Regions from separate parts of the Rhizobium favelukesii genome, predicted to be linked through region 2. Evidence: predicted binding sites of a transcription regulator. Region 2 holds the regulator's gene; the other holds the start of a gene.
The links. Region 2 encodes LexA, which represses DNA repair genes until DNA is damaged. Its sites were predicted from a motif close to TGTTCNNNNTGTGTTCNG; they were not measured.
Positions count from the first base shown of each region.

Region 1: the regulator LexA is predicted to act here: its motif matches at 12,629-12,646, upstream of dinB (DNA polymerase IV).

Region 1 covers NZ_HG916854.1:391,930-407,991, reverse strand. The annotation lists gene LPU83_RS61990 (ArsR/SmtB family transcription factor) at 85-429, shown strand; gene LPU83_RS61985 (winged helix-turn-helix transcriptional regulator) at 748-1,266, opposite strand; gene LPU83_RS61980 (dihydrofolate reductase family protein) at 1,357-1,998, shown strand; partial or broken gene LPU83_RS61975 (antibiotic biosynthesis monooxygenase family protein) at 2,437-2,780, opposite strand; partial or broken gene LPU83_RS75445 (hypothetical protein) at 3,087-3,268, shown strand; gene LPU83_RS61970 (hypothetical protein) at 3,373-3,588, shown strand; gene LPU83_RS61965 (LLM class flavin-dependent oxidoreductase) at 3,961-5,313, shown strand; gene LPU83_RS61960 (flavin reductase family protein) at 5,329-5,856, shown strand; gene speB (agmatinase) at 5,875-6,846, opposite strand; gene LPU83_RS61950 (error-prone DNA polymerase) at 7,202-10,471, opposite strand; gene LPU83_RS61945 (Y-family DNA polymerase) at 10,468-11,991, opposite strand; partial or broken gene LPU83_RS61940 (ImuA family protein) at 11,906-12,581, opposite strand; gene dinB (DNA polymerase IV) at 12,929-14,023, shown strand; gene LPU83_RS61930 (gamma carbonic anhydrase family protein) at 14,298-14,867, opposite strand; gene LPU83_RS61925 (cupin domain-containing protein) at 14,901-15,233, opposite strand; gene LPU83_RS61920 (quinone oxidoreductase family protein) at 15,242-16,062, opposite strand, start outside.
Region 2 covers NZ_HG916852.1:2,501,231-2,517,292, forward strand. The annotation lists gene LPU83_RS50990 (methyl-accepting chemotaxis protein) at 1-61, shown strand, start outside; gene kdsA (3-deoxy-8-phosphooctulonate synthase) at 84-929, opposite strand; gene LPU83_RS51000 (VOC family protein) at 926-1,810, opposite strand; gene lexA (transcriptional repressor LexA) at 2,010-2,726, shown strand; gene LPU83_RS51010 (hypothetical protein) at 3,604-3,897, shown strand; gene gltA (citrate synthase) at 4,022-5,311, shown strand; gene lpxB (lipid-A-disaccharide synthase) at 5,341-6,522, opposite strand; gene LPU83_RS51025 (LpxI family protein) at 6,519-7,400, opposite strand; gene lpxA (acyl-ACP--UDP-N-acetylglucosamine O-acyltransferase) at 7,404-8,222, opposite strand; gene fabZ (3-hydroxyacyl-ACP dehydratase FabZ) at 8,219-8,686, opposite strand; gene lpxD (UDP-3-O-(3-hydroxymyristoyl)glucosamine N-acyltransferase) at 8,679-9,740, opposite strand; gene bamA (outer membrane protein assembly factor BamA) at 9,791-12,127, opposite strand; gene rseP (RIP metalloprotease RseP) at 12,322-13,455, opposite strand; gene LPU83_RS51055 (phosphatidate cytidylyltransferase) at 13,484-14,317, opposite strand; gene LPU83_RS51060 (isoprenyl transferase) at 14,317-15,063, opposite strand; gene frr (ribosome recycling factor) at 15,107-15,667, opposite strand; gene pyrH (UMP kinase) at 15,720-16,062, opposite strand, start outside.

The sequences.
Region 1 (16,062 bases), on a different contig from region 2:
GCCGTCGGAATTGGCGGCATTGTTCCATAGTTCGGAAATTCGGAACTGTTGATCTTGGTTTCAAGCCCCCATATACAAAAAGTCATGAGACCGCTCTTTCATCCAGCAATAGAGGACGTACGGCCTGAGGCGATCTTGCATGCCCTCTCCGATCCGGAGCGCGCGGCGATATTCGCGCAAATTGCGGGCAGCGGCTCCGGCGGGACGTGCGCTGCGTTTGCCAACATGCGCGAGCGCGTGATCCCCAAGTCATCGCTATCGAACCACATCAAAGTGCTGCGCGAGGCCGGCCTTATCCGCTGCGAGCGTCAGGGCGTCGAAATGCATAACCATTCGCGCTGCTCGGAATTGGATGAACGCTTTCCAGGTCTCGCTATGGCAATTCTGAGTGCTTACGGATGGCTTCCCGGAGAGGAGAAGGCGGATTGACAGCTATATGACGGGTTGGGCGAGCTGTCTCTCCAGAGTTTGGCGATATCTTTCGAGCGTGATAGCGACCGCTTAAGGGGCCCAGAGCGGTTGAGCGGTCATTCCGGAAAGGGGCCATTACCGGACATTGCGGTTGTCGCCAGACCACTTGAGACGCATTGAATGTTTGCTGTTGATGTCGTGGCCAAGGCATTGCCAAATCTATGAACTTGCTCCGGTACTTCTTTGTTTTTCCGGACATGATCTTGCCTAATCCAAGGTATTTGGAACGCTGTCACCAAATCGAAGCATTCCCGTTGTCGTCGGCACAAAACAATCTCACTCTTTGCGTTCCATTTTTGCGCGGACGTCGAGAAAGGCGTTGGTAAGACCTATCAAGACAGGCGATGTGACACTTCCATTTGCTCCGCCGATCGGGTCCGCAATGTGAATGTTTCTAAGATCGTTCATGAAGTCGTCCCAAAGGGCCGATCCGCCAGTCTCAAGAAGTTCGGCGCGGATGCTCAAGTCTTCGCTGACAGGCAGATGCCGCCGGCCCCAGGCGCCGATCACAGCGATCATCGGCACAAGCTGAATCGCCGGTTCTGTCAGACTGTAAATCGCCTTCTGGCTGTGGGTGGGATCGTCCAGCTTGGTGACCAAGCCGAGCGAGACGAGACGCTTTAGGCGCGCGGCGAGTATGTTGGAGGCAATCCCTTCGTCGGACCGATTGAGCAACTCGCGAAAATGCCGGCGATTACCGAACATGATGTCCCGGATGATGATGAGACTCCAGCGGTCCCCCAACACCTCCATCGTCAGATTGATCGGGCATCCCGACCGCCGCTCGATATCCATATTTGCTTCCCTTAATGAGCCAATTGCAATGTAGGACCAGTCGTGTTTAAGATGCAACCAGTTTTAATCTGCAATTAGATGGAGGCAATCATGTCGAAAGTGCGCGTTGCAGCATTCTCTCTCTCGGTCGATGGCTTCGGGGCCGGACTGGAGCAAAGCCTGAACGACCCCCTGGGCAAGCGCGGTGCGGAATTGTTTGAGTGGTTTTTCCCGACCCGGACGTTCCAGGCGATGTTCGGTAAAGAGGGCGAATCGGAAGGTGCCGACGCGAAATACGCATCGTCGGGAAATACCGGTTTTGGTGCCTTCATCCTCGGCCGCAACATGTTCGGCCCTGTTCGCGGCGAATGGCCCGATGAAAACTGGAAAGGCTGGTGGGGCGACAATCCGCCCTATCATGCACCGACGTTCATCCTGACGCACTATCCCCGCGCGCCAATAGTCATGGAAGGCGGCACGACCTTCCATTTTGTCTCCGGCGGGGTCGAGGAGGCGCTTATGCAGGCCAAGGCCGCCGCCGGTGGCAGGGATATCAAGATCGGCGGCGGTGTCAGCACGGTGCGCCAATATCTTCAGGCTGGCTTGGTCGACGAGATACACTTTGCCATTTCGCCAGTTGTGCTCGGGAGAGGCGAAGCAATGTTTGCCGGCATCGACCTGCCTTCGCTCGGCTTTCGGGTCGCCGCCCATGAGGCGACGGAGAAAGCTACTCACATCGTTTTGAAGAAATAAGGTCCACCATTTCTTTTGTCATCAACGCGGACTGGACCCATCCGATTGACGAACGCTTCGCGAATGTTCGTGCCTACCACGCTTGACTGCTCGCATGGCGCAGCTATGCGTAGGAAAAATCGGCGGTTCCATACCGACTTTTGCGGCAATCGAATGGCGGCTCTGGGCCGAGAGCGGAAGGCGGCCGTCGAATAGCATTCCCGAACGGCAGCAGCTAGGGCTATTCTCCGGACGACGATTGGCTGGGTCATCGTATCGACGACGCCTGGTGCCAGACATGCCCGCTTCTCAACAGGCGGCAAAGGTCTTCCAGCATCATCTCTGCGTTCTCCCCCGGAGCAGACGGTTCGAGTTTGATGTGCTCAACAAGAATAATAGCAACAAAAGTTTGAACATGAGGATCGGTCATGTTTGGCCGGGGCCGGTCTGTGGCGGAAATCATCCCACTTCGACAACATCAGCTTCAAATCCGTAGGCTCTCTGAACAAGGGCGACGCGGATTTCATAACGCGTGTACCAGTCTGTCCGGCCCCGGCGTTGCGCCTCAACGTGATCGACAACGGCTTTCCATGCTCGGATGCTTCCTCGTTCCTCCAATAAGAGTTGATTATGCCGAAACCATCAGCACGGCGGGCGCTTTCGAAACCCAGAAAGCCAGGCTGCTGCTTTGCCAGTTCCACCATCGCAACGCCGATTTCACCATAACCGTCTTCGACATCGGTTCGTTGCGATGAGAAGCAGACCACGTAGTAGGGTGGTGCAGGCAAGGAAGCGATAGACATGCCGACCTCTCGTTGGCAACGGGCAGCTTTACAGGAATTACCGGATTGGAACGCCATCCTTACACCGCAGCCACGCCACGCAACCGTGATGCAATGCACGAACGCCAGCAGCAAGGAATTTGCTTCGATCACAGGTTTATGACAAAGCGCGTATCTTGAAAACAACTCGCTCTCAAGCATGCTCAATAGTTGCAGATTGCCACTCGCCGCTATCTTCCAGGAAGTCAGACGAACAAAAAAGAGGTTGCCTATGTCATCGTGGGACGCCTGATCCAGCAATAACAAGGCTTCTGCCTTTCCAAAGGCATTAATTTCACTCGCATTGAATCCGTGCGCCGCATAACGATACCACGCTCCTCTGCAGGCAGGAATGCAGCAGTACAAGCCTCTCTTCTCCGACCCCTCCTACATTGAACTTTCGCAAACAGCCAGGCTTGGTTACGCATGGGCGACTCGACGAGATCGGCGACGGAACGCACTTTCTCCACGCATGTTTTACTGTTACGTCAATTCCGAGCCCTAAGACATCTTAATACAGCTTCTGGGCTGTTGATGGGGGCCCGGCACGTAACCAAGAACGGAGATCGATGGCATGCATACGTTCACCGTAGCCGTCACGTCAAAGCTGCAAGCAGACACAGTCGAAGAAGCCGCTTTGCTCTTTTACCAGCAGCTCGTAGTAGGCCCGCCGCCACTTAGCTTTCACGTAATTGATGAAACTAACAGGACCACAGAGGTGATGCTCGATCAAGCAAGGGCGGATGAGTTCGCAAGCATCGATCACACTGTAGATCCAGGCAACTGGTAGATCCCGCAAGACCGCAGGCTTCCAGAACTTTCAAGGGACAAGCAGGCCGTTGCAGTTGCGTTTTTTGAACCGCGCAAGTCATCGTGATACTTCGCAGAGGGGGCAAGCCTCGGATTGGAGTACACACTTCACAGGCCTGCGACATCGACTTGGTCAGATATCCAATCTGCCTCCCATGTTTTGATCTCCAACCCCACCTTTGGCATGGAAAGTGCGAGATTTGAGCGTATTTCCGCTCCCAAAGGTTTTTAGGACTCAGCACCATGACTCTTTAGAAAAACTAAAAAGGAAATCAGTGTTGCGATATTGATGTGAAAAGTCGCGTGACGTTACCTTAGGCAATCGTCGTTCAAAGCGCCTGGGGAGAATACGATGGCCCGCACCGACAAGATGAAACTCGGCACCTTCGTCTACACGTTCGGCTTTCATCCCGCGTCCTGGCTGCATCCGGCAAGTGACGTTCACGGCGCCAATGAATTCAGCCATCTTCTCGACGTCGCCAAACGCTCGGAGGCGGCGAAGTTCGACTTCATGTTCATGGCCGATTCACCGGCCGCAGCCGTTGGCGATCCGGACGCGCTCGCCCGTATCCCGACGAAGATGAATCGCTTCGAGCCCTTGTCGTTGCTGTCAGCCCTGTCGGTGACAACGAAGGATCTCGGCCTCGTGGCCACTGTTTCAACCAGCTACTACGAGCCCTACAATGTCGCGCGTCTCTTTGCCTCTATCGACCATTTGAGCGGCGGCCGCGCCTGCTGGAATGTCGTGACCTCCGACCACGACGAGACCGGCTATAACTTCAATCGCGAAGGCCTCGACCCGCATGCGCTACGCTACGAGCGCGGCAACGAGTTCGTGGATGTCGTCTTCGGCCTGTGGGACAGTTTCGAGGACGACGCATTGCTTCTCGATCGCGAGAGCGGTGTCTATTATGACAAGACCAAGCATCACACGCTCAATCACAAGGGTAAGCACTTCCAGGTGCGCGGACCGCTCAACATTGCCCGGTCACCGCAGGGCCGGCCCATCATCGCGCAGGCCGGCGGTTCTGAACCCGGCATGGACATGGCGGCGCGGACGGCCGAGATCGTTTTCAGCCTTGCCTCAAACATCGATCGGAACCGTGCATTCTATGAGAACGTCAAGGGCCGCATGCCAGCCTACGGGCGCAATCCCGACGACCTCAAGATCATGCCCGGCGTCGTACTGAACGTTGGCGAAACGGAAGCCGAAGCGAAGGCAAAGGTCGACTATCTCATCGACAAGATGCATCCGGATGTCGGGCGGTTGATGCTTTCGGAGTTTCTCGAGGCTGACCTGCGCGGTGTACCGCTGGACAGGCCCTTTCCCATGGATCGGTTGCCGCCGACACCGAAGGGTTCACGCGCCCTGTTCGACGAACTGGTCGATTTCGTCAAGGGAGGGCGTACCGTCGGTGAGCTCGTGCGCCACTATGCCGAGAAGCACACCGGCAACGGCATTACCGGCACGCCGACCCAGATTGCAGACTTCATGGAAGAATGGTTCGAGACCCGTGCGGCAGATGGCTTCATTTTGATGTTCCCGACGCTGCCGTCGAGCCTTGAGGATTTCGTAAAGCTCGTCCTGCCGGAATTGCGCCGTCGTGGGCTTTTCCGCGAAGAATACGAAGGCAAGACGCTTCGCGAGAACCTTGGCCTATCAATGCCGGTCAATCGCTTCGCGACGGCACGAGCCAAAGGCTGACGAAGGGGCAAGTCGATGGAAGAGTTAGCAACCAGATCCATTGTCGATCAATCCGCGTTCAAGCTTTCGATGCGCCAGCTTGCCGGTGCGGTGAGCGTCATCACTGTTGGCGAAGGCGACGAGCGGACAGGCTTTACTGCGACCTCGGTTTCCTCGCTGTCTGCAGAAGCGCCTTCGATCATCGTCAGCCTCAACCGCGGGTCGTCCTCGTGGCCGGTGGTCGAGCGGTATCGTCGCTTCTGCGTCAATGTGCTCACCGCTAACCAGCGGCACGTCGCGCAGTCCTTTGCAGGGTTCGACGGACGGCAAGGTGCTGAGCGTTACGAAGACGCGCAATGGTATCGTCTTTCAACCGGGACTGCGGCCCTGAAGGATGCTCTGACGGTCCTCGATTGTGAGCTTGAAACGGTCCTCAATCACCATTCGCACGCGATCCTCATCGGCCGCGTCTGCGCGATCGAAACGCGCGAGGATGTCGAACCGCTTCTCTACTGGCGTGGCGGCTACCGACGCCTGTCCGGAGAGGCAGTCACCTGTCCCTGACAGGACAATCGCTCGGCATCAGGCACTGGCCGCGTAGCGTCGATCCCCGACCTGTTTGGCGATGACGCACAGAAGTTCGAACATCATTGTGGCGCCGGCAAGCGCCGTCATGCCGGCGAGGTCAAACGGTGGCGAGACTTCAACGACGTCGGCACCGACGATCTGGACGCCAGCAAGCAGCCTGATCATCTGCTGGGCCTCGCGGGTCGTGAAGCCGCCCGCCTCCGGCGTTCCCGTTCCAGGCGCCATGGAGGGATCGATGCTGTCGATATCAAAGGTAACGTATGTCGGCAGGTCGCCAGCGATGCTTCGTGCCTCGCGCATCACGTCTTCGGCGCCGCGAGTGACAAACTCTTCCATGTAGATGATGCGCACGCCCTGCTGCTTGGCCCAGTCGTGCTCCCCCGGATCATAAATCGAGCCGCGAATTCCGATCTGGACGATCCGCTTGGGATCCAGCAATCCCTCTTCGATCGCGCGACGGAACGGCGTTCCATGCGTGTAGGGATTATCGCCGAAATAGCGGTCGTTGGTATCGGAATGAGCATCGAAATGGATCAGCCCGACTGGTCGGTGCCTTGCCACGGCACGCAGCACAGGCAAAGTCGTCAGATGGTCGCCGCCCACCGAGAGAGGAATGGCACCGGCAGCGACAATCTGATCCATGCCCGTTTCGATGCGACTAAGGCCGTCGATAAGATCGATCGGGTTGATGGAGAGATCGCCGACATCGGCGACATTGGCGATGCTGAACGGCTCGGTGCCCGAAACATGGTGCACGCGGCGCATGAGGCTCGACTGATTGCGAACCTCCCGCGGCCCGTGCCGGGCGCCTGCCCTGTTTGTTGTACCGCCATCCCAGGGAATGCCGACCAGTGCGATATCAAGCCCGGCTGCGGTATGCACGGCAGGCAGGCGCATGAAGGTGGAATGGCCGGCAAAGCGTGGCACTTCAGCAGCATCGACCGGTTGAAAGAAAGTGCCACTCATCGTTCCGTCCTGTCTTTGTAATGGTTAGGCAATGTGTGATCCTCATGTCTCGCACGCAAACACATCTTTTTGCAATTCCCGATCAACCTGCGTCGGGCCGGATGTTTTTACTTCCAGGAATCCTCCAGTCCAAACCCCGTAACTTACGCTGCACACTTTCCGGCAGTGGATGAAAATGGATCGCGCTGCGCCACTGCCCATTGGATGGAAACGGATGGGATAATGGATGACTACGCTCGACCTATCGAAATCGCGTCTCACGCCTGAGATCCTGCCGCTGATCGCCCAGATCGAGGAATTCAAAGGTGCGTGGCACGCAGCCTCCCCACGCCCGCGGTCCATGACGCTGTCTTCCTCACCTGAAATCCCGTGTTTTCACCTTGATCGCCTCGAGATGCAGATAGGGATCGACGATGTCGCGCGGGCGCGGCCCCTTCGGCAGCCCGCGCGGATCGGGCGCCGGCGATCCATGGTGAAACTCGTCGCCTCGCCCGTGCGGAAGCGGAAAGACGGCCTCTCGATCGCCGACGCTTGCAAGGTCGTCGGAAAGATCGCTCAGCCGGTGGGCAACGAGATGCACCACGTCGCCTTCCCGCTGGATGCGGCCATAAACGCCGAGCATGCCGGCGCCGAGCACGATGCGTCGGTACGTCTCGAAGGTCTTCACCCAGACCACCAGATTGGCAATTCCGGTCTCATCCTCGATGGTGATGAACATCACGCCCTTTGCAGATCCCGGCCGCTGGCGAACGAGCACGAGGCCGGCGGCTTCGAGCCACGTGCCGTCGCGTGCCTGCATCGCATCACGGCAAGTGGCGATGCGACGCTTGGCAAGATCGTCGCGCAGGAACGAGACTGGATGGCAGCGCAAGGTCAGCCCGACATGGCCGTAATCCTCAACGACCTCGCTGCCGGCCGTCATGGGTCTTAGCGCCACCAGCGGCTCATTGAGCTCTGATACCGTCCGGTCTTTACGAGCTGAGGCGGCGGCAAAAAGCGGCAAAGGCTCGTCGCGCAACGCCTTGATCGCCCAGAGGGCTTCACGTCGGGCGAGCCTCAGCGATGGCTGGAAGGCATCGGCTTCCGCCAGTTCGACGAGCGAGGCGGCCGGCACGCCCGCCCGCCGCCAGAGATCATCGATAGAGCTGAAGGGCGATTCTGCGCGCGCCGCGACGATCGCCGCCGCATCGTTATTGGCAAGCCCCTTGACCATACGCAGGCCGAGGCGCACGGCAAACCGGCTTTCGTCTTCCGTGGCCTCGAGCGTGCAGTCCCAGCGGCTGGCATTGACGCAGACGGGACGGACGTCAACGCCATGATCACGCGCGTCGCGCACGATCTGGGCGGGTGCATAAAAGCCCATTGGCTGCGCATTGAGGAGAGCCGCGCAGAAGACATCCGGATGCCAGCATTTCAGCCAGGACGAGGCGTAGGCAATCAGCGCAAAGGAAGCCGCATGGCTTTCGGGGAAGCCGTAGCTGCCGAAGCCTTCGAGCTGCTTGAAGGTCCTCTCCGCGAACTCCGGTGCGTAGCCATTCGCCACCATGCCGGCGATCAGCTTCTCGCCGAACCTCGAGACACCACCGGTATGTTTGAAGGTCGCCATGGCGCGGCGCAGCTGATCGGCCTCACCTGGCGTGAAACCGGCGCATTCGATCGCCACCCGCATCGCCTGCTCCTGGAAGAGCGGCACGCCGAGCGTCTTGCCGAGCACCTTTTCCAGTTCCGGCTTCGGATAGACGACCGCTTCCTTTCCCTCCCGGCGCCTCAGGTACGGGTGCACCATGTCGCCCTGGATCGGGCCCGGTCGGACGATTGCCACTTCGATGACGAGGTCATAGAAGGTGCGCGGCTTGATCCTGGGCAGCATCGACATCTGCGCCCGGCTTTCGATCTGGAAGGTGCCGAGCGTGTCGGCCTTCCTGATCATCGCATAGGTGCGCGGATCTTCGGCCGGAATGGTCGTAAGATCGAGATTAATGCCCTTGTGGCTGGCCAGCAGATCGAAGCCACGCTTCATGCAGGAAAGCATGCCAAGCGCCAGGCAATCGACCTTCATGAACTTCAAGATGTCGATATCGTCCTTGTCCCATTCGATCACCTGCCGGTCGACCATCGCCGCCGGCTCGATCGGAACCAGTTCGTCCAGACGATCGCGGGTCAAAACGAAGCCGCCGGGGTGCTGCGACAGATGACGCGGCGCACCCATCAATTGCCGGGCAAGCTCCAGCGTCAGGCGAAGGCGCCGGTCACCAAGATTGAGATTGAGCTCTTCGGCGTGTTTCTCGCCAACGTCCTCGCCCCAACCCCAAACCTGCGACGAGAGCATCTTTGTCATGTCCTCCGGTAGGCCGAGCGCCTTGCCGACATCGCGAATGGCGCCCTTCGAACGGTATCGGATGACGGTGGAGCAGAGGGCTGCATGGTCGCGGCCATACGTCTCGAATACCCATTGCATGACGATTTCGCGCCGCTCGTGCTCGAAATCGACGTCGATATCCGGCGGCTCACGACGCTCCTCGGAGACGAAGCGCTCGAAGAGCAGGTCATTTATGTCGGGATCGATCGAGGTGATGCCGAGTACATAGCAGACGGATGAATTGGCAGCCGATCCCCTGCCCTGACAGAGAATGTCCTTTGATCTGGCAAAGCGGACAATGGAGTTCACTGTCAGGAAGTAAGGAGCATATTGGAGCCTCTCGATCAGCTGCAGTTCATGCTCGAGGTTCCTCTTGACCTTTTGCGGCAACCCTTCCGGATAGCGCCAGGCCGCACCCTCCCAGGTCAGTTGTTCCAATGTCTGCTGCGCCGTCATTTCCGGGTGGGATCGCTCCTCCGGGTATTGATAGGCGAGTTCATCGAGTGAAAAGCGGCATCGCTCCATGATCTCGGTGGTGCGGGCGAGCGCTTCGGGGTAGCGCGGAAAGAGCCGTGCCATTTCTTCCGGCGGCTTCAGATAACGGTCGGCGTGCCGTTCCCGCCGGAAACCGGCATCGTCAATGGTGACGTTGTGGCGAATGCAGGTGACGACGTCCTGCAGGACGCGTCGCTCCGGCACATGAAACAACGCGTCATTGGTGACGACCGTCTCGACATCCATGGCCGCCGCCAGGTTGGAGAGCTGGTGAAGCCGCAGTTGATCATTCGGTCGGCGGCGCAGTGTGAGCGCCACATAGGCGCGATCGCCAAAAGCCTCCTTCAAGCGGCGCAGATGCAACTGGCAGGTTTGATCGGCTTGATCGGGGATAAGAACGGCGATCAGGCCTTCGCCATAGGCCACGAGGTCGGTCCAGTCGAGCCGGCATTTTGCCTTGCCGGCCCGTTTCTTGCCAAGCGACAGCAACCTGCAGAGGCGCGCATAGGCAGGCCGATCCGTCGGATAGACGAGGACCGACACGTCATCGGTGAGATCCAGGCGACAACCGACGATCAGCCGCACTCCCGTGTCCCTGGCCGCCTGATGGGCGCGCACGATGCCGGCGAGACTGTTGCGGTCGACAATCGCCAGGGCCTCGATACCGAGCACCGCCGCCTGCGCAAACAATTCCTCGCAGGACGAAGCGCCGCGCAGGAAGGAAAAGTGCGACGTCACCTGCAGCTCGGCATAGCGTGGCGTCTTCGTCATGCGAATATCCCATGTAGAAACCATTGGTGACTGCCGCTGTCACCGTGCTCGCCATCACCGGAACGAAAGATCCAATAGCGCTCGCCGGCATCATCCTCGACCTGGAAATAATCGCGAACGGCTGCCAGTTCGGCATCGCGTTTCCACCACTCGCCGAAGACGCGCTCCGGCCCGTCGGCACGCCTGACCCGTCGTCGGATGCCGCGCCAGGTGAAGCTGACGGGGGGATGATCAGGCAGCAGCGCCATGGTCTCGATCAGCTCGGGATGTGCCAGCAGTCGCGTCGGCCGTGGCCAATGATCGGGCCAGGTCTCGCCGTTGTCCGGGGCCATCGGTGCAACGCGGGAAACCGAGCGTTCGGGGACGTCGCTTGCGACCGGCGCGAAGCGATAGAGCCGCCGCTCGCCAATGCGGTTGCAGAGAATGTCGATCAGCCCGGATACGTCGGCTTCCGGTTCCCCGATCAACGAGGAAATCACCTGTCGAGCAATGAGCGGCTCGGCTTGGGTTGCCGTCAATGACATGATCTCGATGCCGAAACCGGGATCGATGGTCTCGATCCGGTCGGTCAGCAACCGTGTCAGCCGCTTGACGTCGCGAACCGGTGTCGCGGTTCCGGCGCGGATTGCCTGATAAGAGTTGTCGACGCGGTGGAAGAGAAGATCGACGCGCCGAGCGCCGAGCCCCTTCTCCTCAAGCGCCCGACAGAGTTGGTCCACGAGCCTGGCGGTATAGCGCGCGATCGTCTCGGCCGCCGCAATCGGCTCGCCGAAGGCGCGGCGAACCTCGATGAGATCCGGGGTGCGCACCGGATCGATCGGCTCGGCGATCCTGCCCATCGCCTGATCGAGGCGGCGGCCAAGCTCCGGCCCGAAGCGCAGCGTCAACGGTGCACGGGAAGCGCTGGCCGCCTGACCGATCGTATTGAAGCCCAGAACGCGAAGACCGTTGACGATGGCGGCATCGAGCCGCAGCGCGGCGATCGCAAGACCCTGGACGGCGTCGGCCTGGCCGCCCGGCGGAACGACACGTGTCGGATGGGCCAGAAACCGGGCACAGGCATGGGCTGCACCCCAGGTGTCGGCGACTGCCGCGCGCGCGGCAATGCCGGAGGCGAAAAAGCGGTTGACCATGCCCGACAGCATCAGTTCCTCGCCGCCATGCAGATGATCGGCACCTGTCGTGTCGATCACCAGCCCGTCGGGCGGATCGGCGGCAACGATCGGCGCATAGCGCTGCAGCGCCCAAAGTGCCAGACGATCAAGCGCCTCGGCGTCGGCGGCGGGATCGGCGTCCATAAGGGTGAGACCGGAAACCAGCGCCTGCGCCTTGGTTGCCGGCATGCCCACCCTCAGGCCGCCGGCGATCGCAGCCGCGTTCGCCGCCAGGACGACACGCCGGCGCTGCTGGCGGCCAACGAGGACGAGTGGCGTCTCAGGCGGAGGCGCGGCGTCGCCCAGTTTCCTCCTGAGGCGATCCGTGGACCAGTTCGGAAGGAAGAGCGATACGACCCTTGGCATCTGGAGCCTCCACTTCGAAATCTGCACTTTCGCCGGCGCGACAGCGGATCAGCTCGAGCAGCCAGCGCGCCCGGCCGATCCCTGGAACCGGCAAGGGAGAGGACGGCAATCCCGATCGTGCCTGAGCTTTCGGCGGCCAACTGCAGTCGGCGCGAGGCGGTCATCGATAGCCGCGCAAGCTCTCCAACGACAACACCCAGCCCGCCATGCCGCAGTCCCTCCTCCATGCAGGAAAGAAGCGCCTTTTCGTCGCCGGCCTCCACATAGATGACACGACCCGGCAGCAGGCCCACCTGGGCCAGCGCCGGCGCGAAGAGATCCGGCCGCGTCACGCACCACAGAACTTTGCCCCGGTTACGGGCGCCGACGGCTGCGGCAAACAGCGCTGCGGCGGCGCCGTCAATCGCACCGTTGCCGCCACCAGCGACTTCATGGAGCGCACCAAGAGCCAGCCCACCACCGGGAAGACGGTCGTCAATTGCGGGTACGCCGAAAGGAAGCACCGCGCGACTGCGTGTCATCCCGCCTTCAAGCCGCTCGATGCGTTCGCGCAGCTCGGCGACAACAGGATTGACAACGTAGTCACGCATGCGAAATGGCACCTCCTTCAGGCTTGAAACGGCAGAAACTGCTGATATGTTCCCTATTTGTTCTTAAATGAAAGAGGAGTCAATCAACCACCAAGCGACTGCTTTGGACGAATGGCTCGCTGGACTTGGCGGACTTGCCGATTTGCTGATGAAATGCAGCGGGATAGCTTGAAGACAACGATGGAGACGCACCAAGCGAAATTTGTGGCAGTTCAGATGAACGATTACTCCCGATGCCAAAACACTGCTGCTTATTCCTGACACCGGTTCTGATAAGATCTGCAGCGACAAATAAAAGGAAATGGATGCTGGGGACGCGAAAACCGGACGATGACGGCAAGAGCGGTATGGACGAGGTCCCCTCCGCTCGCAGCCGCGTGCGCAAAATCATCCATATCGACATGGACGCGTTTTATGCTTCGGTCGAGCAGCGCGACAATCCGGAACTTCGAGGCAAACCGGTCGCCGTCGGCTATCCGCAGGCACGCGGCGTGGTCGCAGCTGCCAGTTACGAGGCGCGCAAATTCGGTGTCCACTCGGCGATGCCGTCGGTGACGGCCAAACGCAAGTGTCCAGAGCTGATTTTCGTGCCGCATCGTTTCGATGTATATCGCGCCGTTTCGCAGCAGATCCATGCGATCTTTGCCGAATACACGCCGCTTATTGAACCCCTATCGCTCGATGAAGCCTATCTCGACGTTACCGATAACCTGAAGGGCGTGGAGCTCGCAACGGAGATTGCCGAGGAGATCCGCGCCAGGATCAAGGCTGAGACAAGGCTCACTGCATCTGCCGGCGTTTCCTATAACAAGTTTCTCGCAAAGATGGCCTCTGACCAGCGCAAGCCCGATGGCCTGTTCGTCATTAGGCCGAAGCACGGGCCGGCCTTCGTCGAGGCGCTCCCCGTCAAGAAGTTCCATGGCGTTGGGCCAGCGACAGCGGAAAAGATGCTGAAGCTCGGGATCGAGACCGGCGCCGATCTCAAAGCGCGTGATCTCACTTTCCTGCAGCAGCATTTCGGCAAGTCCGGGCCGTATTTCTACTGGATCGCCCGCGGCATCGACGAGCGCCAGGTCAAGCCCGATCGCATCCGGAAATCGGTCGGCGCGGAGGATACGTTTCGGGAAGACATCCATGATCTCGAGAGCGCCCGCGCCGGCCTGCAGCCGTTGGTCGATAAAGTCTGGCGCTATTGCGAGGCCAGCGCCATCCGTGGCAAGACCGTGACGCTGAAGGTGAAGTGGTCGGATTTCACGCAGATCACGCGGAGCAAGACGGCCCTCGCGCCGGTGGCGAGCGCGGCTGAGATCTCCGAGATCGTAAAGCTGCTGCTCTCGCCTATTTTTCCAGTAGCGAAAGGCATTCGATTGCTGGGCGTTACGCTTTCGTCTCTCGATGCTGTCGACGATGCAGACCAGCCGCAGCTCGCCTTGACGCTGTGATGCAATCACGAGTTACGACTGGCCTGCGGGAGTGACTGTCAAAGGCAAGATACGTTGTTCAAGACATACTGCAAAACTCTGCCAGCGCAGAGCTCTCACGGCTCAAGGTCGTTGGGGAGTTGTTTGTCACAAGCGGCATCGAGGGAGGTGGACTGTGCGATGCCACGAGGGTCGTCCCTCCTTGCGGCGGCCAAGGCTCTATCGGGCGGGCGCACGCCCCTCCACGATCGAAAGCCTTGCCTCGCTGCCGTCTTGGTTCTTGTCCTCGTCGCCATCAGGGCTGCCGTATCGATGCCTGTGCCAGGGGACTGAGCGAGCCGGCGTAGGTTTGGATCTTGCCGCGGTAACGGGCACTCCCTTCTGCCATTCGTTCTGTCTGTTCCGCCGTCAAGTTGCCTACGATGCGCGCGGGAATGCCGACCACAAGCGAACGGTCGGGGATTACCATGTTTTCGCGTATGAGCGCACCTGCGGCCACCAAACAGAACCTTCCAACGACCGCACCGTTTAGTACGGTCGCGCCGATCCCTATAAGACTGCCTGCGCCGATCGAACAACCGTGGACGGCCGCATTATGACCAATGGTCACATTCTCTCCGATCCGCACCGGAAACCCCGGATCGGTGTGGACAATGCAGCCGTCCTGGACATTGCTTCCACTCCCCACCTCGATTGGCTCGTTGTCGCCTCTCAGAACGGCATTGAACCATATACTAACGTCATGGCCTAGATGGACATCCCCGATGATTTTGGCTCCGGGCGCCACATAGTAATGACCGTTCTGTGGCACAGTTGGACTGCGCGTCCCTAAGCGGAAAAAACGCGGCTCAGCAGTTGTCATCATCGCCCTCGCCTTTAGTTCCTCGCCGCTAGCGGCCTAGACAGGCATCGCGAGCAGAACGGTCGCTGGAGAATTCGTGCGATTAAAAAGAGCACGTGCTTCGCCCGGCGCCAGCCGGCAGCTGTCGAGGCAACCGAGCGTCACCTCGCCGTTTGGCGTCTCGATCGTCACTGAGCCAGCGACGACGATATAGATCTTCTCCACCGGGGCGTCCTTCAAAGAGGTGTGCCCGCCCGGCAGGAGATGCGAGAGGCCGATCCAAATCGTGTCGGTCGCAGTCGCCTCCTTGCCCTGAAGGCGAAGGCAGCGCATGTCATAGTGCTCCGCCGCCTCGTACGACTGAGCTTCGCTATAGCGGGTTACCTGCATCGCGCGCCTCAAGGCTTCAGGAGCACGCGGTCCGGCGTGCCGCGCAGCACCGATGCGTAGGCCTCGGCGGCCTCGTCAAGGCGGTAGCACGTGGCGGGGTTGATCGGGAACGGTTTGAGCAGACCTTCCTCGAACTTTGCCTTCAGCTTGTCGAAGATGCGGGCACCTTCGACCGAAGATAGTGCCAGCGTGTCGATGCCGATGTATTTGTGCCGGCCGCGGAAGAAGTTGAAAATGTCGAAGGGTACGGCGCGATCGAACGTCGAGATGAAGATCTGTCGCGCCTGCTTCGCCATCGCCTTGTTGGCGATCTCGAAATAGGGGCTGCCGACCGTGTTGAAGACGATATCGGCACCGTGGCCGCCGGTCTTCTCGCGAACGATGGCCGCCACGTCGTCCTTGCTGCTGTTCAGCATCTCGACAGGGCGGTTTGCGTGGCCCATCAGCGGCTGATCGTTGTATTCGACGGCAAAGACCCTGGCGCCGGCCATGGTGGCAAGCTGGATCGCTGCCTGCCCAACCTTGCCGTTGCCGCCGCAGACGAGCACGACGTCGGTCGGCTGAACGCCGCCGGCTTCGCGCAATCCCTCATAGGCGGTGATGAAGGGGACACCGATTGAGCCTGCCTGTTCCATGGTAAAATTGGCAGGCTTTTCGCGCACTGCTTTCTGGTCGAGCACCATCCACCTGGCGTGGCTGCCGTCCTGGGTAATGCCAAGCTCGCCGCCGCCGCCCCAGATTTCCAGGCCAATCATGTGCTTCGGCCCCTCCCGCACGATGCCGCCGAAATCGCGACCGGGTATGCGCGGCCAGATGGCGTGCGGCATGT
Region 2 (16,062 bases):
TACGGACAACTCCGTGACCAAGGGATATCCCTCCCACAAACGGATGGCGCTTGCCGGTTGACGGCCGGCACTTTCTGCAGGTTTCAGGCCGCCTTGGCGATCACGTCGAAAGCCAGCAGCTTTTCGAGTAGCCGCGGCATATCCTTCAGGCGAACCATGTTCGGCCCGTCGGACGGCGCATTGTCAGGGTCTTCGTGTGTTTCGATGAAGACGCCGGCGACGCCAACGGCAACGGCTGCCCGTGCCAGCGTCTCCACGAATTCGCGCTGGCCGCCGGTTGAGCCGCCCTGCCCGCCTGGCTGCTGCACCGAATGCGTGGCGTCAAAGATCACGGGAGCGCCCATCGCCGCCATGATCGGCAGCGAACGCATGTCCGAAACCAGCGTGTTGTAGCCGAAGGAGGCGCCACGCTCGCACAGCAGGATATTGGGGTTGCCGGTCGAGTTCAGCTTGTTGAGGACATTCTTCATGTCCCAAGGAGCAAGGAACTGGCCCTTCTTGACGTTGATGGTGCGGCCGGTCTTGGCGGCAGCGACCAGCAGGTCGGTCTGGCGGCTGAGGAAGGCCGGGATCTGCAGGATGTCGACGACGGTCGCCACCTCGGCGCACTGCTCCTCGGTGTGGATGTCAGTCAGGACCGGAAAGCCGTATTCCTTCTTGAGGTCTGCAAAGACCTCAAGCGCCGTTTCGAGGCCGATCCCACGCTGAGCCGACAGCGAGGTGCGGTTCGCCTTGTCGAAGGAGGACTTGTAGACGAGGCCGAGACCAAGCTTGTCGCAGAGTTCCTTTAGCACGCCCGCGACCATGAAGGCATGGTCACGGCTCTCCATCTGGCAGGGCCCAGCAATCAGCGACAGCTGGCCGGCATTGGAAAAGGTGACGCAGCCGGCGCCTTCGCCAACCACGACTTCGGACTTTGTCTGGCTCATCGTTTCTCCTCAAAGGCGAAGAGCGCGCCCTGCCCGGGAGCCGCCTTCACCAGAATTCGATTGTTTTTGCGCGTGTAGGTCATCCCGTTAGCAGCCAAATGCGCTTCTGTCACGGCGAGATCGCCAACCTTGAAGACGATGGCGATGCCGCGCAAGCCGCGATCGGTGGACGCTGCAGGAAGGTCGAAATAGGCATACAATCCATCGGGGGATAGAACGCTGATCCTGGCATTCGGAGCGGCGACGCTCACGCCGAAGGCGTCGTTGACAATCCCCGGGCCGTGCGCCGCTGCGCGCACGAATGATCCGAACGCCTTCGGATCTGGCGAAACCAGAGCGATCTCTGCAATCCCATGGACGCCGTTCGCGTGCACTTGCAGCGCTTTTCGATCGGCCGGCAGCGGATTGACGCGTTGACACGTGAAAAAGAAGAAATCCGGAGCCCGCAGATCCACCGCGAAAGCGAGCTTGAACGCGGCTGTGGCCTCCGAGCCATCGGGCATCTTCATCGGTCGCTCGAACTGTAGCATCTCGCCGCCATTGATCCTTTCGGAAAGGAACCGGGCGTGGTCGCGATCGGCATCTGCGGTCGCGAAGACCACGGCAGAGAATCCATCGTCCCCGCATCGAAACCGAAAGGCGCGGTCACGCGCGGTGAAGACATTCCCTTTCTTCGCCGACGCCTCGTGCAGTTCCGCGCTGGCGACCCCCAGGGGCTCTAGGTAAGTTTCGTCGGAGAAGAATATGCAGGCGTTCTCTGTTCCAAACGGATGCCGGGCATCGGGCGCGATGGTGAACCCAAGTTTTCCGAGACGTTCGCGCGCGAGTCCAATATTGGAGACCGGCAGCACGATGTGGTCCAGCGGATGTGCTTCGCTCATAGCAAACTCTCCGGAATTTGCGAAGATGTGCGCCGGGTCGCAGGACAATGCAACCCCCTTCGGCGCTTTCAGTCAAATGAACTGAGAAAACTGAACAAGTTGCGGGCAAGTTTTACGAAAATTTAGGCACTTGCGGAACACATATGGAACATATAGTGTCTGTTCTGGCTTTGTTTCACGACTCTGGGGTTCAACTTCGATGCTGACGCGTAAACAACAGGAGCTTCTTCTCTTCATTCACGAGCGAATGAAGGAGTCCGGTGTCCCCCCTTCTTTCGATGAAATGAAAGATGCCTTGGACCTCGCGTCGAAGTCAGGCATTCACCGGCTGATTACAGCGCTCGAAGAACGTGGCTTCATTCGCCGACTGCCGAATCGGGCCCGCGCCCTGGAGGTCATCAAGCTTCCGGAGGCATATAACCCGAGCTTGCAACCACGCCGCGGCTTTTCGCCGAGCGTCATCGAAGGCAGCCTCGGCAAACCGCAGCTTGTTGCGCCGCCGAAGCCGGCAGCACATGCCGACAACGGCAATTCCGCCTCGGTACCGGTTATGGGACGGATCGCCGCCGGCGTGCCGATTTCGGCAATCCAGAACAATACTCACGACATCACCGTTCCGGCCGACATGCTTGGCCCGGGCGAGCACTATGCGCTTGAGGTCAAGGGCGACTCGATGATCGAAGCCGGCATTTTCGATGGCGACACGGTGATCATTCGCAATGGCAGCACCGCAAATCCCGGCGACATCGTTGTCGCGCTCGTCGATGACGAAGAAGCGACCCTCAAGCGCTTCCGCCGGAAGGGCGCCTCCATTGCGCTCGAGGCCGCGAACCCGGCTTATGAAACGCGTATTTTTGGACCCGACCGCGTCAAGGTTCAGGGCAAGCTCGTCGGGCTCATTCGTCGTTATCATTGACGACAGGCGGCTCACCGTCAAACGTGCCGCTTCGCCAGTTGTATGCCCAATGCCGCATCCAGGGGCGGTCAAGCGTGGTAGTAGGCGGTGACACGATGGTGTTCCCTGTTCGTCTTTGCGTATCTCGGCGGCGCCAGAGCCGCGACGCAGGATTTCTCCGGTGAATAGCAGTGCGTCCGGCCGGCATTCGGTCGCACGCAGGCGAGCGGGCGTCACGACGATATCGGCGGTATCGCGCGCAGCGCCGAAGTAAGCAGGGTTTTCGACGATTGTCAGAACGTAGCTGCTATCGTGCGTGGCGGTGCACCAGGCGTTTTCAGGGAAACAAGGCGGTCTTCAGCGCCCGTCGCAGAGGCCTGCCGCAACGTATTGCGGGCATTGCGCAATTCCTCAGCCGAGAGTCTTTGAGCTTGGCCTTCGCTGTCCGCCGCCGGACAGGGGTGATATTGCATCGCCGAGGTGGAATTGATGCAGTGCCAGCGGTCACGGCGATCCCCTTCCCGACGCTCAACGCAGCCCGTGATCGTCGTGATTATACGCGCGTCCAATATGACGGTCGCCCTACTCCGTGCTTCGAACTGGGCGGAAAGCGTTCCCACGACACCAATACGCCCGCCAGCGCAAGATTTCGGATCAGTCGGCGGCGCCCCGGGGACTGCGGCCGGTGCAATCAGGGCGAACGCAACAAACCATGCCCCCAGGCGGATCATTGGCGGGTCACTTGCGAGCTCAAACCAGAGGACGGCGTCGGCCCGAGGAAGACCGGAGAAAATACGAAGAACCGCCCATGATCCATCTCCGTCGCCACAGCGCGACGAAAACACGAAGAGCAGCCGGGCGGCGCGGTCGTAAACCACGTTGCCCAGGAGACGAGTGATTGCGTGCTGAAGGCGCGCGGAGGCTTCTAAGCAGATTGAGCCCGAAGAAAAGAACGCTCTGCCATGCGAGCAAGCGCATCCGCGCCGAGGGGCCTGCCTCACAAAGTGGCTTCAACCCCGGCATGCATCTGCGCCCAAAAACAGCCGCCCTTGCAACCACAATGCAAGTTCTTCAGGCTTCAGGCAACAATAATCGATTGAAATCCGAAGGAGAATCGGAAGCCAGAAAAGCCAAGGATAATCATCAGCTTCTGCTATGCGCAGGGCTCATCGCAGGAGTGCCCAAAAGTTGATACTGCGATGCACAAAATGGCGTCACGGGAACTTGGCATTAGGCGCGCGATCATATAGCTATCGTCGACGACGCTTAACCCTATGGCGCTTTTATGGCGCCAACCGCCAGTTTGGAGGATCAGAATGACGGAACAAAGCGCAACACTGAAAATCGGTGATAAATCAGTCGATCTCGCCGTCAAGAGCGGCACGATCGGCCCTGACGTCATTGATATCGGCGCCCTGTACAAGCACACGGCTTCCTTCACGTACGATCCTGGTTTTACCTCGACCGCATCCTGTGAATCGAAAATCACCTACATCGATGGTGATGCCGGCGTACTGCTACATCGCGGTTATCCGATCGAGCAACTTGCCGAGCATGGCGACTTCCTCGAGGTCTGCTACCTGCTCCTCTATGGCGAACTGCCGACCGCTGCGCAGAAGAAGGATTTCGACTATCGCGTCACGCATCACACGATGGTGCATGAGCAGATGAGTCGGTTCTTCACGGGCTTCCGCCGCGATGCGCATCCGATGGCCGTCATGTGCGGCTGCGTCGGTGCATTGTCGGCCTTCTACCACGACTCCACCGACATCACGGATCCGCATCAGCGCATGGTCGCAAGCCTGCGCATGATCGCCAAGATGCCGACACTTGCGGCCATGGCCTACAAGTATCACGTCGGCCAGCCCTTCGTTTACCCGAAGAACGATCTCGACTACGCCTCGAACTTCCTGCGCATGTGCTTTGCTGTTCCGTGCGAAGAATATGTCGTCAATCCGGTGCTGTCCCGCGCCATGGACCGCATCTTCATCCTGCACGCCGACCACGAGCAGAATGCATCGACCTCGACGGTCCGCCTCGCCGGCTCATCGGGCGCAAACCCGTTCGCCTGCATCGCCGCCGGCATTGCCTGCCTCTGGGGCCCGGCTCACGGCGGCGCCAATGAAGCAGCGCTGAACATGCTGACCGAGATCGGCACCGTCGACCGTATTCCCGAATACATAGCCCGCGCCAAGGACAAGAACGATCCGTTCCGTCTCATGGGCTTCGGTCATCGCGTCTACAAGAACTACGATCCGCGCGCCAAGATCATGCAGAAGACGACACACGAGGTTCTCGGCGAACTCGGCGTCAAGGACGACCCTTTGCTCGAGGTAGCAATGGAACTGGAGCGTATCGCTCTCACTGATGAATACTTCATCGAAAAGAAGCTCTATCCGAATATCGACTTCTACTCCGGCATCACGCTCAAGGCTCTGGGCTTCCCCACGACCATGTTCACCGTGCTGTTTGCTCTGGCCCGCACGGTCGGCTGGATTGCACAGTGGAACGAGATGATCGAAGACCCGGAGCAGCGTATCGGCCGTCCGCGCCAGCTCTACATCGGCGAGCCACAGCGCGATTACCTGCCGGTCTCCAAGCGCTAAACCGCGACAGCAGACAGCAAAGAGCCCGGTCAGAAATGGCCGGGCTTTTTCTTTTGAAGGACGTCGAGAACGATCTCAGCCGCGTATTCTCCCGGCGGCTTTTCGGTCTGCATCCTCTGCCAGAGGGTGTCAAACCCCTCCATCATCGCCTGTCGCGGCAAGGTGTCTGCCGAAAGCTTCTCCATCCAGCGTGCAAAGCTGCCGCCTCGGACGACTTCATTGATATATTCGGGCACGACAGTGTAGTCCGTGATCAGGTTCGGAAGGGCCGCGCTCCACGTCTTGATCTTGCTGGTCATGAGCTTGATGATCCAGTCGGTCTTGTAGGCCGAAATGCAGGGAACACCGGTCAGCGCGAGCTCCAGCACGACAGTCCCGGACGCGGCCATGGCCGCATCCGCTTCAGCGAATGCCTGCCACTTCGCCTCCACCCCCGTCAGGATCTCCGGCTTGGTCGTCCAATCCTTGACGAGATCACGGATCATGGATTCGCGTCGTGGCATGGTCGGCAAAACGAAGCGCACGTCACCGTTGCGCGCCACCAGCTCGCTCACGGCATCGCCAAAATGCGGCAGCAGCTTCATGATCTCCGACGAACGCGAACCGGGCAGCAACATCACCGTCTTGCGGTCGGTTTCACTTCGCGGTTTCGTCTGCGCCCGCTGGCGTCGTGCGTCCACCAGGTTCGGATCGGCGGTCAAACGGTGACCAACGTAGATTGTCGGCGGACCACCCAGCTTGCGCATCACTTCCGGCTCGAATGGCAAGACTGCCAGCACCTGGTCGACGTACGAGAGCATGCGCTGCGCGCGGTATTCCTTCCACGCCCATACGCTTGGACAGACATAATTGACGACGGGCAGTTCAGGCAGCGCCGCGCGCACGCGCTTGGCGACCCTATGGGTGAAATCGGGACTGTCGACGATAATAAGCACATCCGGCTTTGCCGCGATGATCGCCGCCGCCGTCTCTCGAATGCGTCGAACCAGCCGCGGCAGGTTCGAAAGCACTTGCGTGATGCCCATGACCGACAGTTCGGAGAAATCGAAAAGCGAGCGCAGGCCCTGCGCGTCCAGCCCCTCGCCGCCGACGCCGATCAGCTCCACGCGACCTTGATACTGCTGCTTTAGGGCCGCGACCAGGTCCGCGCCCAGAAGATCGCCCGAAACCTCCCCAACGACGATAGCAACTTTTAGCGAAGCCTCGCTCACACTAACCCCCAGGATGGCAATCCCCTATCCAGTCCGCACACGAAAATACCAGCCTCATCCGCGGCCTTGATGACAGCGTCACGCTCAAGGATCAGCGAGCGGCCCGCTTCAACGGTCACGCCGGCCAGTCCCGCCTGGCGCAGGTTCTCGATCGTCGAAATACCGATCGATGGCAGGTCGGCGCGGATATCCTGCTGAGGCTTGCAGAGTTTCACGAGCACTCCGCGCCGGCGCGCGGAAATTCGCCCGGCCGACCGCAGGTTCGCGACACGCTCCAGCATGCTGTCCGTGCCTTCCACACCTTCGAGCGCAACGATGCGGCCGCCGACTGAAACCGACCCCTGACCAACGTCCAGCCTACCGAGCGCATCGGCCGCTTCGGCTGCACGTATTATGTCCTTCGTGTCGTCGGCGCTTGGCTGCACGGCGCCCAATGGACCGACCGATGCAAGCAGATCCGGTGCGATCTCGTGCGCGCCGACGACCCGGCGTCCATTCTCTTCAATCAAGGTGATTACCATGCGCAGCACCGTATCGTCGCCGCCAGCGAGCAGCGTACGGATCGTCGACGGCAATTTCACCAGAGTCTTCAGCGTCGGCCGGACTTCCCGCCACTCCGGGCGCCGGCGTACAGCGCCAGACATGACGACGCGGTCTATGCCGTTGCTTTCAAAGATGCGATTGAGAGCAGCGAAATCGCCGACGCCGATGACGGCGTGGTCAAAGCCTTCCCAAGAACGGTCGGCCTCGTTCTTCAGCGCAACAATGAAGGGATTCTCACCTGCTTGCCGCGCCGCGGTGGCGACATGAGACGGCAGAAGGCCACTGCCCGCGATGATTGCCAAGCGGCCTTTTGCCATGTCACCAGCGAGAGCCAAGCATCACCCTTTCTGTCCCCTCGTCGGAGAGGAAAGCGCGCGATCGCTTTCGGCGGCAATGAAATCGAGAATCTGCATGACCTGTTCGCAATCGGCATACTCATCCCTGATCGCGGCGGCGTTGTCACGGATCGAACCGTCGCCTTCGAAGATCGCCTTGTAGGCGCGGCGCACGGCATGAATCGTCGCCCGGTCAACACCGGCGCGGGTCATGCCAACGACGTTCAGGCCGCTCAGAAGACCTGGATTGCCATTGAGCATGCCATAGGGAATGACATCATAGCTGACAGCCGAGAGCCCACCAACAAAGGCCTGCCGGCCGACACGCGTGAACTGATGCACGGCACAGCCGCCACCGAGAATGACACGATCCTCGATCGTCACGTGGCCCGCCAGCATCACATTGTTGGACATGATGACGTTGTTTCCGACCCGGCAATCATGCGCGACATGAGAATTCGCCAGGAAGAGATTGTTGTTGCCGACAATCGTCCGACCACCGAAATCGGCGGTACCCGTGTTTACCGTCACGCCTTCGCGGAAAGTGCAGTTGTCGCCAACCGTCAAGGTCGTCTCTTCGCCGCCATGATGAACGCTCTGCGGATCGCCGCCGATGACGGCCATCGGGAAAATGCGGCAGCCCTTGCCGATCGTCGTCTGGCCGGACACAACCGCGTGCGTCAGCAGTTCCACGTTATCGCCCAGCACGACCTTCGGGCCCACATGGCAAAAAGGGCCGATCTTGACGTTCTCGCCGATCACGGCGCCATCTTCGACGACGGCCATAGCGTGAATGCTGGCAGTGGCTGCAATCGTACTCATGCCTGATCCTTGCGAACGATCATCGCCCCGATGTCGGCTTCAGCGACGAGCGCTCCATCGACCTTAGCATCGCAATGGAACTTCCAGATGTTACCGCGCTGTTTCTGTTTCTTCACGTGATATTCGACGCGATCACCGGGAACGACCGGCTTGCGGAAGCGCGCATTGTCGATCGTCATGAAGTAGACCAGGTTGCCGGTCTCACCTTCCTTCTTGGCGCAGATCGCGCCGGCCGTCTGAGCCATGCCCTCGATGAGCAGAACACCCGGCATGATCGGCGCCCCCGGAAAGTGACCGGTGAAGTGCGGTTCGCTTGCCGTCACGTTCTTGATGCCGATCGCGGAATCGTCGCCATCGATCTCGATAATCCGGTCAACAAGCAGGAACGGATAACGATGCGGCAGCAGCTTCATGATCTCGTTGATATCCGCCGAAGAGAGCAAAGTCTTGGCTTCCTCAGTCATTCTTTTCTCCCATTTTCTTGCTGCCCGTTGATCGCGCCAAAATCGCAGCCGTCTCTCGCAGAAAATCGTTGATGGGACGCGCGGGCACGCCACCGTAGCGTTCGCCGGCAGGTATGTCTCCGATCACGCCGCTCTTTGCGGCGATCTGCACTCCGTCACCGATCTTGATATGCCCGTTCAGTCCAGCCTGCCCGCCGACCTGCACGCCATCGCCGAGCACAGTGCTGCCGGCAATGCCGACCTGAGAAACGATGGCGCAATGGCGTCCGATGCGGACGTTGTGGCCGATCTGCACCTGATTGTCGATCTTTGTGCCTTCGCCGACGACCGTATCATCCATCGTCCCGCGATCGATCGTGGTGTTGGCGCCGATCTCGACATGATCCTGGATGATGACCCGGCCGACCTGCACGATCTTGATCATCCCCCGCGGGCCCGGGGCGTAACCGAAGCCATCTTGGCCGATCCGCGCACCGTTGTGAATGATGACGCCATTGCCGACGAGTGCGCACAGCACACTCGCACCAGCCGCGATCGTGCAATTGCGGCCAATCTTGACGTTTGGCCCAATGATGGCGCCCGCCCCGATGTGTGTGCCCTCACCGATTTCAGCATGCGCACCAATGACCGCGAATGGCTCGACCGAAACCTTGCCCTCGAGCCGGACGGTCGGATCAACGATCGCGCGATCGGAGATACCGGAAGCTTCGGACAACAGTGCTTCAGGGCGCAGCGCCTTCGGATAGAGATAGCCCCCAGCCATGGCAAAGGCCGCATGAGCATTCTTCGAAATCAGAACAGGCAGATGATCCGGCACCAGCGATCGCAGGCCGACACTGCAAAGGACGGCAGACGCCGCGCACGTCGCGAGCTCGTCCTTGCTCTTCTTCGACATGATGTAACACAGGTCACCCGCCTTCGCCCGACTTACGGGCGAAACGGAGCGGATCACGACATCTGCATCTTTCGGATCAGCAAGCTCTGCCCCAAGATACTGCGCCAACTCCAAGAGTTTCACGCCATCATGGGGCAGAAAAAAGCCATTTTGCTCCATCGGCAAATCTCCAGAACGGAATTCGATTTTACGGTTCCGGACTGCCGATATCAGAATTGGTTGTTTATGCCAAACTTGAAGTGCTGAGTTTTGTCGAAGTCTTCCTTGAGAACCGGAATAGCGTAGTCGACGCGCAGCGTACCGAATGGCGACGCCCACATAAGACCAACACCGACAGAAGCACGGAGCGATGCATCAACGCCGTTCACACTATCACCACGCGGATCGACATCATTGCCAAACAGCGTACCTGCATCGGCGAACACGGCGCCGCGCAAGCCGAAGTCACGCGGGACCGCAGGGAGTGGGAAGGTCGCTTCAGCCGACACCGTAAAATAGGTGTTCCCACCGAGCGGGTCGTCGTTTGCCCCGGCAATGCGTGGGCCGATGCCCTTGTTCTCGAAGCCGCGAATATCGCCGTTGGTCAGCGTGAACTGATCAAAGACGTTCAGATTCTTGTTAAAGCCGATGACATAACCCGCCGAACCCGAAACCGATCCGATGATATCAGCATCATCCGCAAGCAGGTGGAAATACCGCGCCTTACCGTAGATCTTGTAGAATTCCGAGTCGCCACCAAGGCCAGCGATTTCATGCGTGGCGCTGGCATAGATACCTTCGCGAGGCAGCGTCATGTCATCGAGCGTATTATAGGTCAGCGTCTGCGAAACGGACGACTTCACCCACGGACTGTTTTCAACGAGGTTCTGGTATGGCGCAGACAGATTGCTCAGCGAGCCCGAGGGATCATACTTCATCTGCTTGTAGTTGTAGCGGAACGTCGTCGCCAGATCTTCCGTGATCGGCGCCGTCGCGCGCAATACGCCACTGTTTTCCTCGTAGTCGTAGTTGTCGTTGCTCGACGTCTGACTGTGGTTAAGATCGAAACCAACAGCCAGGCGATAGCCCAAGAAGTAGGGCTCCGTGAAGTTCAAGCCATAGGTCTGAGAGCCTTCTTGACCACCACCGGCGCTAATCTTGATGTACTGACCGCGACCGAGGAAGTTCTTTTCCTCGACAGATGCTTCGAGCAGCAGACCATCGCCGCCGGCAGCATAGCCTGCGCCGATACCGAACGAGCCGGTCGCCTGGTCCTGCACGTCAACGACGACAACAACGCGATCCGGCGAACTGCCAGGCTGCGTCGAGATGTTGACGGACGAGAAATAGCCGAGAGCCTCGAGGCGGCGCTTGGCCCTCGTGATCATCTGCTGATTGAAGGCGTCGCCTTCGCTCATGTCGAACTCGCGACGAATGACAAAGTCACGCGTACGGCTGTTGCCGCGGATTTCGATGCGCTCTACGTAGGCGCGCTCGCCCTGATCAACGAGGTATTCGACCCCGATCGTATTGTTGGTCAGATCACGATTGCCGCGCGGCGTCACGCGCGCAAACGGATATCCGGCGGAGGCGACCTGATCGGAGATCGCTTCCATCGATTTCTGGACTTCCTTGGCGCTGTAGACCTGACCTTCGTGCGTGCGGACGAACCCCTGAAGCTGCGTAGAATCAATACCGGGAACAGTCGACTGCACCGTCACGGCACCAAAATTATAGCGCGGACCTTCTTCGATGTTGAAGGTTAGCGTGTACTTGTTCGTTGCCTCGTCGAAAGCCGCATCCGATGAGATGATACGGAAGTCGGCATAGCCGCGATTGTAGTAGAACTGACGCAGCGTTTCTTCGTCGGCATGAAGTTTGTCTTCGCTGTAGACGTCCTTGCGGGTCAGGAACGACAGAAAGTTCGAGCGCTTCGTCGCGATGACCGAAGAGAGACGACCCGAACTATAGGCGTTGTTGCCAACGAAATTAATGGCAGCAATCTTGGTGCGATCACCTTCGTCGACGACGAAGGCCAGATTGACGCGTCCCTCACCGAGCGGCACGACCTGCGTGGTCACCTGGACTTCGCTGCGGCCGGTCGCGGCGTACGCGTCCTTGATTGCCTGAATGTCGGACTGGATCTGCGCTTCGTTATATGGTCCGGCCGCGTGGGTTTTCACGACAGCAGCGAGCTTGTCGTCCTTGATCTTGCGGTTGCCGTTGAAGACCACCTGGTTGACCAGCTGCGCTTCCTCAACGGAAACAACCAGCGTGCTACCGGAGACGGAGATCTTGACGTCGGAAAAATAGCCGGTGTCGTAAAGCTGCTTCACCGAGTCATCGATGTCTGTGTTGGAGAAGGTCTTGCCAGGCACGATCGTCAGGTTCGAGCGTACCGCTTCGGCGCCGACACGGCTTGCGCCGCGTACATCAACACGCTGAATGACTGCAGCTTCTGCCGTCGTTGCCGAGACGAAAACCGTTGCACCTGCCCCCGAAGCAACAATACCTGCAGACAGCGCAACCGCCGATACTGCGTTCAAAAATCTTGAACCAGCCTTCATTTCACCCATTACCTTTTTTCTCGTCCCCGGCCCAGGCGTCCCCCGATTCCGGTCACGTGTGTCGTTTTACCCGCTTTTGACATACAAGCAAGGGAGCACGTTAATTTCTGTTTACTTCATTTCCAAGCGTGACGCATTCGCCACTACAGCTTTGAAACATCGTAAATAAACGGTAATTTTCCCTCGTCCGGCAATCAGCCTATCAAAGCACTTATATCGTTCCAGGTGGCAAAAACCATCAAGCTCAAAACCATCGCCAAGCCAATGCGGAACGCAATGTCCTGGGCAGACGATCCCAACGGTTTTCCTCTCACCGCCTCAATCGCATAGAACATCAAATGACCACCATCAAGTACCGGAACCGGCATCAAGTTCAGTAATCCGATAGAAACCGACAAGACAGCAGCGAGCTGCAGCAAAGCTGCAACGCCTAGTGTCGCCATCTGGCCGGAAGCCTGCGCGACACGGATCGGTCCGCCGAGCTGGTCGGGCTTCATGTAACCGGAGATGAGATTGCCGATATACTTGAAGGTGCCGGTTACGATGTGCCAGGTCTGGATCGTTCCTTCCTTGACCGCCGCCAGCGGCGAATAGGTCTGCACCCGGAAGTGACCGACCTCCTGGTTCGTGACGATACCGATAAGGCCGATCTCGATCTTGTTGCCGAACTGATCGGTCATGTCGGTTCGGGCCGGTACCATCGGCACATCCAACTTCTCGCCGTTGCGCTCGATCGTCACGATGATTCTTTGCTCGGGCCGAATGCTGACGTAGCGTCGGACGTCGTCGAAAGTCTCGACCTTCGTGCCATCGATAGCGATCAGAAGGTCACCCGGCGCGACGCCCGCCTCGGCAGCAACGCTGCCCTGCTTGACTTCCGCGACAACGGGATCCGCGACCGATCGGCCGTAGATCGAGAAAAGAACCGCAAAAATCGCAATCGCCAGGACGAAATTGGCAATTGGGCCGGCGGCAACCGTTGCGGCACGCTTCCACAGCTTCGCGCCGGCGAACGAACGCGCACGATCCTCTTCCGACATCGCTGCGAGCTTGTCGTCATCGGGCTTGCTCGATGAATCCTCATCGCCGAAAAAGCGGACGTAGCCGCCAAGCGGTATCAGTGAAAGCTTCCAGCGGGTTCCGTGCTTGTCGGTGAAGCCGACCAATTCCGGGCCAAAGCCGATCGAGAACGCCAATATCCTGATGCCGCTCCAGCGCCCGACAAGATAGTGCCCCATCTCGTGCACGAAGACGAGCAACGACAAGACGAGGACGAAGGGCACGATATAGCCCGTCAGGAACGCCAATATACCGGTCAAGCCAAGCATCTGATCTTTCCGCCAGCCTTTGCAGACATTATACGCCGAACAGGGCTGCACCGAGCGACGTCATTTCGCCGCCCTTTATCAGCGAAAAAAGCCCAGCTAGCAAGAACGCTGCAAAGCAGGCAAAAATGAGCCCGTCGACCCGGTCCATGATGCCACCATGCCCAGGAATGAGACGGCTCGAATCCTTGACGCCGAAGCGGCGCTTGATGAAGGATTCGAAGAGATCGCCAGCCTGGCTACATATCGACAGGATGAACGCGATCGGCGCCACAAACACGACGCTTTGCGGAAACGCAAAATAGGTAACCAGACTGCCGGCAATCACTGCGGAGACGACACCGCCAATGGCGCCGGACCATGTCTTTCCCGGAGATATCTTCGGCGCCAGTTTCGGGCCGCCGATGGCGCGGCCGACAAAATAGGCAAGAATGTCGGTTGCCCACACGACTGCAAAGACGAAGAGCATCGCAACGAGCCCGACACTGTCGGCGCCGCGTATACTCGAGAGCGCAATGCCGGTAAGACCGGCGTACATCATACCCGTGGGAAACCAGCGTGATGTTTTCGACACAAGCACGAAGCCAACAGCAACCAGGAAGAACAGCGATAAGAGAAGCAGCGAATAGCGAAATGTGCCAGCCACCACGGCCACGGCGATCGCCACCTGCCCCACCCAACCGATTGCGTTGGCGACCGGTTGCTCGGTCGCAAGCCTCGTGATTGTCGACCATTCATAATAAATCAGCAGTCCGATCAATGCGGACAAAAGGCTAAAGGCGACACCACCATACCAGGTGGCGAGCAGAACGATGACGGCAAGAATCACTCCGGAGAGAATGCGTAACTTCAGCTCCTGCTGCATCAAGTGCCTACTGCCGCAGCCGTTTGGGCTACCAGTCCACCGAAGCGACGGTCGCGCGACGCGAAGGTCTCCAACGCTGAATGGAAGATCTCCCGGCTGAAATCGGGCCAATACTCAGGAACGAAAATGAACTCCGAGTAAGCGGCCTGCCAAAGCAGGAAGTTGGAAAGGCGCTCCTCACCGCTCGTACGAATGATCAGATCGGGATCCGGGATGCCCGCCGTATCGAGCCGCGCATTGATGAGCGCGGGTGAAATGTCCTGCGCCCTCAGCCGTCCTGCCTCGACGTCACGCGCAAGACTTGTCATTGCACGAGCGATCTCGTCGCGCGAACCATAGTTGAAGGCGATAACGAGGGTCAGCGCGGTGTTCGACTTCGTCCTCTCTTCTGCGTCCACCAGAAGATCGAGGATATCGCTCTTGAGGCTGAGCCGGTCGCCGATCACCTTCACGCGCACATTCTGGCGATGAAGCTCCGCCAAGTCGCGACGAATGAAGGCCTTCAGCAAGCCAAGCAGATCGGAAACCTCCGTTTCCGGACGGCGCCAATTCTCCGAGGAAAAGGCGAAGAGGGTGAGATACTTGATCCCTGCGTCACCCGCAGCGCGCACGGTCTCGCGCACCGCGTCAACGCCCTTTCGATGACCCATCGTCCGCGGAAGTCCGCGCTGCTTCGCCCATCGGCCATTGCCATCCATGATGATGGCGACGTGTTCTGGCACAGTCAAAAATGTTCGTTCCGACATTTCCCGTCCGGTTCTTGCAGCAAAGGCGCAGCCGCAGCGCGCCCTAAACCTGCATGATTTCCTTTTCCTTCTCGCCAAGCAAGCGGTCGACTTCAGAAATCGTCTCGTCTGTCATCTTCTGCACACGATCTGATTGCGCCCGGCTTTCATCCTGGCCAATCACACCGTCTTTTTCGGCTTTCTTAAGGCCGTCCATACCGTCGCGACGCACATGGCGAATTGCAACCTTGCTCTTCTCGGCATAGTCGTGGGCGACTTTCACCAGCGATTTGCGGCGTTCCTCATTGAGTTCCGGCAGCGGAATGCGCAGGTTCTGGCCGTCGATGATCGGATTGAGGCCGAGATTCGACTCGCGGATGGCGCGGTCGGTCGCGTTGACCATCGATTTGTCCCAGACCGAAACCGACAGCATGCGCGGCTCCGGCACGGTAATGTTGGCCACCTGGTTCAGCGGCACACGCGAACCATATGCCTCGACCATGACGGGGTCGAGAATGTTGGCCGAGGCGCGGCCCGTGCGCAACGATGCGATATCGTGCTTGAACGCGGAAATCGCGCCATCCATGCGGCGCTTGAGTTCCTTGATGTCGATGCCTTCACTCATGTCATTGCTCCCGTCTTGGTAGAAGCTGCGGCAAAACCAGCCGTCCACTCGATCAGTTATCAGAAACGACGGTCTTGAGGCCGCCGCCCTTGAGGATTTCAGCAAAACCACCCTTCTCGTGGATCGAGAAGACGATGATCGGAATTGAATTCTCCCGTGCCAGCGCCACGGCCGCGACGTCCATTACGGCCAGCCCCTTATCGAGGACTTCCTTGTGCGTCAGATGGTCGAAACGGGTCGCTTCCGGATCCTTCTTCGGGTCTGCCGAATAAATACCATCGACCTGCGTTCCCTTGAAGATCGCTTCCGCACCCATTTCGGCAGCACGCAGCGCGGCCGCCGAGTCCGTCGTGAAGAACGGGTTTCCGGTACCGCCTGCGAAGATCACGACGCGG